Regions from separate parts of the Prescottella sp. GW823-FHT02E09 genome, predicted to be linked through region 2. Evidence: riboswitches for the same ligand, from Rfam matches in the RefSeq annotation. Region 2 holds a riboswitch; the other holds the start of a gene.
The links. A riboswitch is a leader RNA that binds a small molecule or an ion and turns the genes downstream of it on or off. The one in region 2 is predicted to bind cobalamin.

Region 1: linked by a shared signal. The riboswitch ahead of AC1RIF_RS04210 (ABC transporter substrate-binding protein) and the one ahead of AC1RIF_RS03355 (ABC transporter substrate-binding protein) in region 2 are both predicted to bind cobalamin.

What each region holds. Positions count from the first base shown of each region.
Region 1 covers NZ_JBXAJP010000001.1:864,461-868,668, forward strand. Annotated here, with positions in the region: gene AC1RIF_RS04200 (phosphoribosylaminoimidazolesuccinocarboxamide synthase) at 1-807, opposite strand, end outside; gene AC1RIF_RS04205 (MDR family MFS transporter) at 968-2,395, shown strand; cobalamin riboswitch at 2,408-2,592, shown strand; gene AC1RIF_RS04210 (ABC transporter substrate-binding protein) at 2,624-3,610, shown strand; gene AC1RIF_RS04215 (FecCD family ABC transporter permease) at 3,607-4,208, shown strand, end outside.
Region 2 covers NZ_JBXAJP010000001.1:688,117-692,324, forward strand. Annotated here, with positions in the region: gene prpD (2-methylcitrate dehydratase PrpD) at 1-212, shown strand, start outside; gene prpB (methylisocitrate lyase) at 214-1,128, shown strand; gene AC1RIF_RS03350 (bifunctional 2-methylcitrate synthase/citrate synthase) at 1,125-2,246, shown strand; cobalamin riboswitch at 2,344-2,529, shown strand; gene AC1RIF_RS03355 (ABC transporter substrate-binding protein) at 2,541-4,130, shown strand; gene AC1RIF_RS03360 (ABC transporter permease) at 4,127-4,208, shown strand, end outside.

The sequences.
Region 1 (4,208 bases), 180 kb from region 2:
GATGTCCTGCGGCAGCGGCGGGGGCGGGGTGTCAGAGGCGCGGTCCCAGCCCGACGCGGGACTGGTGAGCCAGTTGCGCACGAACTGCTTGTCGAAGCTGGGCTGCACCTTGCCCGGCTCGTACCCGTCGGCCGGCCAGTACCGCGACGAGTCCGGCGTCAGCACCTCGTCGGCGAGCACCAGGTTGCCGTCGGCGTCGAGGCCGAATTCGAACTTGGTGTCGGCGAGAATGATGCCGCGGTCCCGCGCGAAGCTGGCGGCACGGAAGTAGATGTCGAGGGTGTCGTCGCGCAGCTTCACCGCGAGGTCCTGACCGACCTTGTCGACGACGGCCTGGAAGTCGATGTTCTCGTCGTGGTCGCCGAGATCGGCCTTGCTGGCCGGGGTGAAGATCGGCTCGGGCAGCTGGCTCGCCTCGACCAGCCCCTCGGGCAGCGCGACGCCGCACACCGCACCGGTGCTGTTGTAGTCCGCCAGGCCCGAGCCGGTGAGGTAGCCGCGGGCCACGCACTCGACGGGCAGCATGTTCAGCTTGCGGACCACGAGGGCGCGCCCGAGGACCTCCTCGGGGATGCGCTCGTCCAACGGATCGCCCGCCAGGTGGTTGGTGCCGCCCAGCTTCTCGAAGAAGAAGACGCTCATCGCGGTGAGCACGCGCCCCTTGTCGGGGATCGGCGTGGTCAGCACATGGTCGTAGGCCGAGATCCGGTCACTCGCGACCAGCAGCAGGTGCTCGTCGTCGATCGTGTACAGATCGCGGACCTTGCCGCCGGCCAGATGGGTGTAGGAATCGAGTGAAGGACGCACGTTGCATACCCTATCGGTCCCGCGAATCGGCGCATCCCACCGCACGTGGGCGCCCCATTCGCATCTTCCCCCGCGATTCGCGCACTTGTGCGCAAAACGCGGGAGTCGGCGGTAGTCGTTAGCCTTGTTTCGGACTTCACGAGGAATGGTGGGTGGGTGCATGGCGATCGACACCGCGACTACATCGGTGGGGCTGCGCTCGGAACGGGGCCCGATTCTGTTGTCGCTGATGCTCAGCACGTCCCTCGTCGCGCTCGACAGCACGATCATCGCGACCGCGGTGCTCACGATCGTCGGCGATCTCGGGGGCTTCTCGCAGTTCCCGTGGCTGTTCTCGGTGTATCTGTTGGCGCAGGCGGTCTCGGTGCCCATCTACGGCAAGCTGTCCGACGTCTTCGGCCGCAAGCCGATCATGATGCTGGGCATCGCGCTCTTCGCGGTCGGTTCGCTGCTGTGCGGCGTCGCGTGGAGCATGCCCGCGCTGATCGTCTTCCGGGCGCTCCAAGGTCTCGGCGCCGGCGCGATCCAACCGATGGCGCTCACCATCGCGGGCGACATCTACACCGTCGCCGAACGCGCCAAGGTGCAGGGCTACATCGCGAGTGTGTGGGGCGCGTCCGCGGTGCTGGGCCCGACACTGGGCGGCGTGTTCTCCGAGTACCTGTCATGGCGGTGGATCTTCCTGGTCAACCTGCCGCTGTGCGCGCTCGCAGCGTGGATGCTGCACCGCAAGTTCGTCGAGACGACCACGGTGCAGCGGCGGCGCATCGACTATCCCGGCGCGATCCTGCTCACCGGCGGCGCGGCGCTGATGATCCTCGGACTGCTCGAGGGCGGCCAGTCGTGGGAGTGGCTGTCCCCGATGGGCATCGGCGTCTTCGTCGTCGGTGCGTCGATGCTCGCCGGATTCGTCCTCGTCGAACGCCGCGTCGCCGATCCGATCCTGCCGCTGCACATGCTGACCCGCCGGGTGCTGGTCGCGAGCAGTCTGGTGTCGCTGTCGGTGGGCGCGATCCTGATGGGGCTCACGTCGTACGTGCCGACGTTCGTGCAGGGCGTGCTCGGCACCGGCGCGCTCGTCGCGGGCTTCGCACTGGCGGTGCTCACCATCGGCTGGCCCATCGCCGCGTCCCAGGCCGGACGGTTGTACCTGCGCGTCGGATTCCGCACGACCGCGCTGATCGGCAGTGCCCTCGCGCTCGTCGGCACCGCACTGTTACTGCTGCTCTCGGACGGCTCGCCGGTGTGGCAGGTGGGCGCGACATGCTTCGTCATCGGCTCCGGCATGGGCCTGATCGCCACCCCTACGCTGATCGCGGCGCAGTCCAGCGTCGACTGGTCCGAGCGCGGCGTGGTGACCTCGACCAACATGTTCGCGCGCTCGATCGGCAGCGCCGTGGGTGTCGCGGTGTTCGGTGCGCTGGTGAACTCACGGGTCGGCGAGGCCGCCGAACCGGATCCCGGTGATCTTGCCGACGCGATCCACCTGGTGTTCCTCGGACTGTTCTGCATCGCCGTCGTGATGACGGTGTCGTCGGCGCTGATGCCGCGGGCTGAGAAGACCGACAAGGCGGACAGCGCCCTCTGACCCGTCGTCTATTCTTCACGATGTTGTCACGGTGTTCGGGAAGTCCGGTTGAAGCCGGCGCGGTACTCGCCACTGTGGGCAGGTACGTCGACTACTAGGGGTTCGACCCCAGCCACTGGGTGCACATGCATCCGGGAAGGCGTAGTCGGCGGCTATCCCTGCCGAGCCAGGAGACCGGCCGTGACGCATAACTGCACGTTTTCCACGAGTCATGGAAGGCGGGTCGCTTTGCGTACCCCTATCTCTCGCCGAGTCATCTCCACGGCAGCGGTGTCGATCGCCACCGCTCTCACCCTCACCGCGTGCGGCGGGTCGTCGAACGACGACGCCGACGCCGCCGCGATCTCCCTGCAGAACTGCGGGCGCACCGTCACGCTCGACGGTCCGGCCGAGCGGGCCGTCACCCTCAACCAGGGCGCCACCGAATCGGCGCTGTCGATCGGTGCCGAGGGCCAGATGGTCGGCACCGCGTACCTCGACGACACCATCGCCCCTCAGTGGCAGGCCGCGTACGCGCAGGTGCCGGCGCTGGACGAGAAGGACTACCCCAGCCGCGAGGCGCTGCTCGAGACCAAGCCGGACCTGGTGCTGGCGTCGTACTCGAGCGCGTTCGACGACAAGGCCGTCGGCTCGCACGAGTCGTTCGACGAACTGGGCATCGCCACGTACGTCTCACCGTTCGGCTGCAAGGACAAGTCGACGCGCCCGCCGGTCGCGTGGGATTCCATCGCCACCGAGATCACCGACTACGGCACCCTGTTCGGCCGCGAGACCGAGTCCGACGCCGTCATCGCGCAGATGCGGACCACCCTCGCCGGCATCGAGTCCGCCGCGCCGGCGAAGGGCAAGACGATCTTCTGGTACGACAGCAACACCGACACCCCGTATGTCGGCGGCAACGCCGGCGGACCACAGTTGATCATCGATGCGGTCGGCGGGACCAACGTCTTCGCGAACGCCGACGGCGCGTGGCTCGACGGCAGCTGGGAGACGGTGCTGGCGGCGAACCCCGACATCATCGTCCTCGCGGACGCGTCATGGGACACCGCCGAGGAGAAGAAGACCTATCTCCGCAACGATCCGGCGCTGAAGGACCTGAAGGCGGTGCGCGACGACGCGTTCGTCGTGGTCCCGTTCTCGGCGAGTACGCCCGGTCCCCGCACCATCGAGGGCGCGAGCCTGGTCGCCGAGCAACTGGGCGGCAGCGGGGCATGAGTCTGACGACCCGGGTGCCGGCCCGGGCGGCCGCGACGACCAGCACCGGCTGGGCGGTCGTCCTGGTCGCGTTGCTCGTGGTGAGCTGCGCGGCCGGGGTCGCGATCGGTGCGGCCGACCTGTCGATCGGCACGGTCGTCGAGGCGATCGCCGGACGACTCGGCATCGGCCCGGGGACCGACCTGCTCACCACCCACATCGTTGTCGACCTGCGGATGCCGCGGGTGCTGGCGGCCGCGGCGACCGGCGCGGGCCTGGCCGTGTGCGGCGCCGTGCTGCAGTCGCTGACCGGCAACCAACTGGCCGACCCGTACCTGCTCGGCATGTCCGGGGGCGCATCGTTGGGGGCGGTGCTGGCCTTGACCAGCGGCGTGACCGCGGTGGGTGCCTTCGGTTTCGGCGCCGTCTCGTCGGCTGCGTTCCTCGGGGCCCTCGGCAGCCTGCTGCTGGTGTTCCTCATCGCGACCTCACGGTCCGGGGCGTTGCTGCCCGGCCGGCTCGTCCTCGCCGGAATCGCGGTGGGCCAGCTGACCGCGGCGCTGACGTCTGCGCTGGTGCTGTTCGGCGACCGCGACGCCGCCCATCGGGTGCTGAACTG
Region 2 (4,208 bases):
CGTTGGGCGCGCGCCCGTTCGCCCGCGACCAGTACATCGCGAAGTTCCGCACCCTCGCCGAGGGCGTCGTCGCCCCGGACGAGCAGGACCGGTTCCTCGAGGCCGCGCAGCGCACCCCCGAGCTGAAAGCCGGCGAGCTGGACCAGCTCACCTTCACCGTCACCGGCGACGTCCTCGCCCGCGCTCCGAAGTCGCCGAAGGGACTGTTCTGACATGCCCGGTCTCATCGCCGCCACCACCTCGGCCGCCGACAAGCGGATCGCGTTCCGTGCCGGCCTCACCTCGGGCAAGATCCAGCGCCTGCCCGGCGCGATCAATCCGTTGACCGCCAAGCTGATCCAGGAGATCGGCTTCGAGGGCGTCTACGTCTCCGGCGGCGCGTTCTCCGCCGGGCTCGGTCTGCCCGACATCGGTCTGACCACGCTCACCGAGGTCGTCGCGCACAGTTCGCAGATCGCCGGAGTCACCGATCTGCCCGTACTGATCGATGCCGACACCGGGTTCGGTGAGCCGATGTCGGCGGCACGCACCGTCCTGGCCGCCGAGGACGCCGGCATCGCCGGTCTGCACCTCGAGGATCAGGTCAATCCCAAGCGCTGCGGTCACCTCGACGGCAAGGCCATCGTCCCGACCGAGGACATGGTGCGCCGCCTGCGGGCCGCCGTCACGGCCCGACGCGACCCGAACTTCGTGATCTGCGCCCGCACCGACGCCGCGGGAATCGACGGGATCGATGCCGCGATCGAGCGAGCCGAGGCCTACGCGGGCGCCGGCGCCGACATGATCTTCACCGAGGCCCTGCACACCGAGGCCGACTTCGAGAAGTTCCGTGGCGCCGTGGATATCCCGCTGCTGGCCAACATGACCGAGTTCGGCAAGTCCCAGCTCGTCCCCGCACAGACCCTCGAGGACATCGGCTTCAACGCTGTCATCTATCCGGTCACCACCCTGCGGCTGGCGATGGGCGCCATCGAACGGGGCCTGCGCGAAATCCACACGACCGGAACGCAGGAGGGGCTGCTCGACAAGATGCAGACCCGCTCCCGGCTGTACGAGCTGCTCGAGTACGAGCGCTACAACGAATTCGATTCCGGAGTCTTCAACTTCACGCTCGGAGGGAACCAATGACAAATGCAGTCCCGACGATCTACAAGGGCCTGGCCGGCGTCGTCGTCGACACCACCGCGATCTCCAAGGTGGTCCCCGAGACCAACTCGCTGACCTATCGCGGCTACGCGGTCCAGGACCTGGCGGCCAACTGCAGCTTCGAGCAGGTCGCGTACCTGTTGTGGAACGGGGAGCTGCCCACCGACGCCCAGCTCGAGCTGTTCTGTCAACGTGAGCGTGCGAGTCGCCGCGCCGATCGTTCTCTGCTGGCGCTGGTCGCGAAGATGCCGGACAACTGCCATCCGATGGACGTGGTGCGGACCGCGATCAGCTTCCTCGGTGCGGAGGACCCGGAAGAAGCCGACAACTCACCGAAAGCCAACCGCGAGAAGTCACTCCGGATGATGGCAGTGCTACCGACGATCGTCGCGGCCGATCACCGTCGCCGCCACGGTCTGGACCCGATCGGCCCGCACAGCCACCTCGGTTTCGCCGCGAACTTCCTGAACATGTGTTTCGGCGAAGTCCCGGCACCGGAACTGGTGAAGGCCTTCGAGGTTTCCCTGATCCTGTACGCGGAGCACAGCTTCAACGCCTCCACCTTCGCCGCCCGTGTCGTGACCTCGACGCTGTCGGACATCTACAGCGCCGTCACCGCCGCGATCGGAACCCTCAAGGGCCCACTGCACGGCGGCGCCAACGAGGCCGTCATGCACGACATGATCGAGATCGGCGAACCCGAGCGCGCCGCCGCCTGGCTGAAGGACAAGCTGGCCCGCAAGGAGAAGGTGATGGGCTTCGGGCACCGGGTCTACAAGAACGGCGACTCGCGCGTCCCGACGATGCGCCAGGCCTTCTTCGACGTCGCCGCACAGACCGGCGGCGACAAGTGGGTCCAGATGTACGAGATCCTCGAACGCACCATGAACGAGGCCACCGGCATCGAGCCCAACCTCGACTTCCCCACCGGACCCGCCTACTACCTGATGGGCTTCGACATCGAGGTATTCACACCCATCTTCGTGATGAGCCGCATCACCGGATGGACCGCGCACATCATCGAACAGGGCGAGTCCAACGCCCTGATCCGACCGCTCAGCGAGTACACCGGCGTGCCGCAACGCTCGGTGGTGGCCTGAGCCCACGATCAGCGCCCCGGGGTTGGTCATTGGCATCACCGTCTCCTGCACCCCGGGGCGCTCCCTTCTCGAATCGCGTCCTTCCGTCGGGCCCGACCTGTCCGGATCGCGATCTTGTACTGTGCCACTCGACGCAGGGAACACCGGTGCGAATCCGGGGCTGTCCCGCAACTGTCACCGAGGAGCGAACCCCCAACGCTCGGCCACGACCCCACCGGGTTGGAAGGCCGGGGGCGAGTGCTGATCCGGGAGCCAGGACACCTGCATCGACGCCAGGACACCACGAGGATGGAAATGAATAGTTCGATATCTACCGCCCGTCAGGGGCGGCGCTCACTGCTGCGTGCCGGTGTGTTCACCGTCGTGGCCGCCATGGCGGTCACCGGCTGCTCGTCCGGTGCGTCCGATGCCGCCGGCGGCATCACCGACGATCATCTGACGATCTACAACTCCTACAAGATCGCCGGGCTCGATCCGGCCGCGACGGGCACCAACTGGCTGTTCGACTGGGGCGTCGCAGAGAACCTGCTCCAGGTCGAGGAGGACGGGCAGATCACGCCGTGGCTCGCCGAGAGCGTCGAGCGTCGGGACGACCTGACGTGGGTGATTCAGCTTCGCGACGGGCAGACCTTCCAGAACGGCAAGCCCGTCACCGCGCAGGCCGTCGCCGCAGCACTGAGTCGCCAGATCGAGAAGTCCAAGGCGGCACGGGTGTACCTCGAAGAGGGCACACAGGCCGTGGCGGAGGGTGCCACCGTGGTGCTACGCACCCCGAAGCCCAACGCGATGGTCCCGGCCGGTCTGGCAGCGCGCGACAACTCGCTGCAGATCTACGACGTCGAAGCGATCGATGCCGCCGGCGGCGACTCCGCGAAGATCGTCGGATCCGGCGCGTACACCGGGCCGTACGCCATCACGCAGTGGACGCCGACCGATCTCGAACTCGCCCGCTACGACGCGTACTGGCAGGGCACGCCCGCGCTGAGCGGCATCAGTGTCGACGTCGTACCGGACGAGCAGGCGCGCATCGCCGGAGTCGAGAGCGGCGAAGCCGACATGGCGTTCTACCCGTCCACCGGCGCACGACTCGCCCTCGACGGTCGTCCGGGTGTCGCGGTGAAGAACTCGCCGAAGGCTCTGCAGTCGCTGCTGATCGAGATGAACCTGAAGGAAGGCATCTTCACCGACGTCGAGGTGCGCAAGGCGTTCACACAGGCGATCGACTACCAGGGCGTGGCCGACAACATCGGCAACGGCTCCTTCGACGCGGCCGAGGGCCTGTACCCCGAGGGCCTGCCGTACGCACTCGACAGTCAGAAGTTCGACCTCGAGGCCGCGAACACGACCCTGGACCGGGCCGGTTGGGCCGTCGGCGCCGACGGCGTCCGCACGAAGAACGGGCAGCGCCTCACCGTCCGATTCGTCACGCAGGCACAGGGTCCGGAGACCACGGACGTGGCGATCGGCATCCAGGATCAGGTCGCCAAGGCCGGGTTCGAGCTGAAGATCGACGTCGCCGAGGATTCCGCCGCGGTCAAGGAGAATCCGTCGGGCTGGGATTCGTCGATCGCACTCAGCGGTTCGCTGTCCGGCACCGCGGACCCCGTCCAGCCGTTCCTCGTCCGGTGGACCACCGGCGGGTCCTCGAACGCGCAGGGCCTGTCCAACCCGGAGATCGACGCGATCGGTGAGAAGCTGCGCGGCACCTTCGACGAGGATGAGCGGAACGAGCTGCTCGAGCGTGCGCAGGAGATCCTCGTCGCCGAGCAGGCGTACGTCGTCGCCGGCACGTTCAAGTACTTCACCGTGGTGACGTCGGACGAGTGGTCCGGATACGAGGTGTCCAACGTGCGCCGGCACATCCGGTACGACACCGGGGCGTGAACGCCACCTTCCGTGCGGCCGGTGGACGGCTGATCCAGGCAGTGGCGGCGGCATGGGGAGCGAGCCTGCTCATCTGGA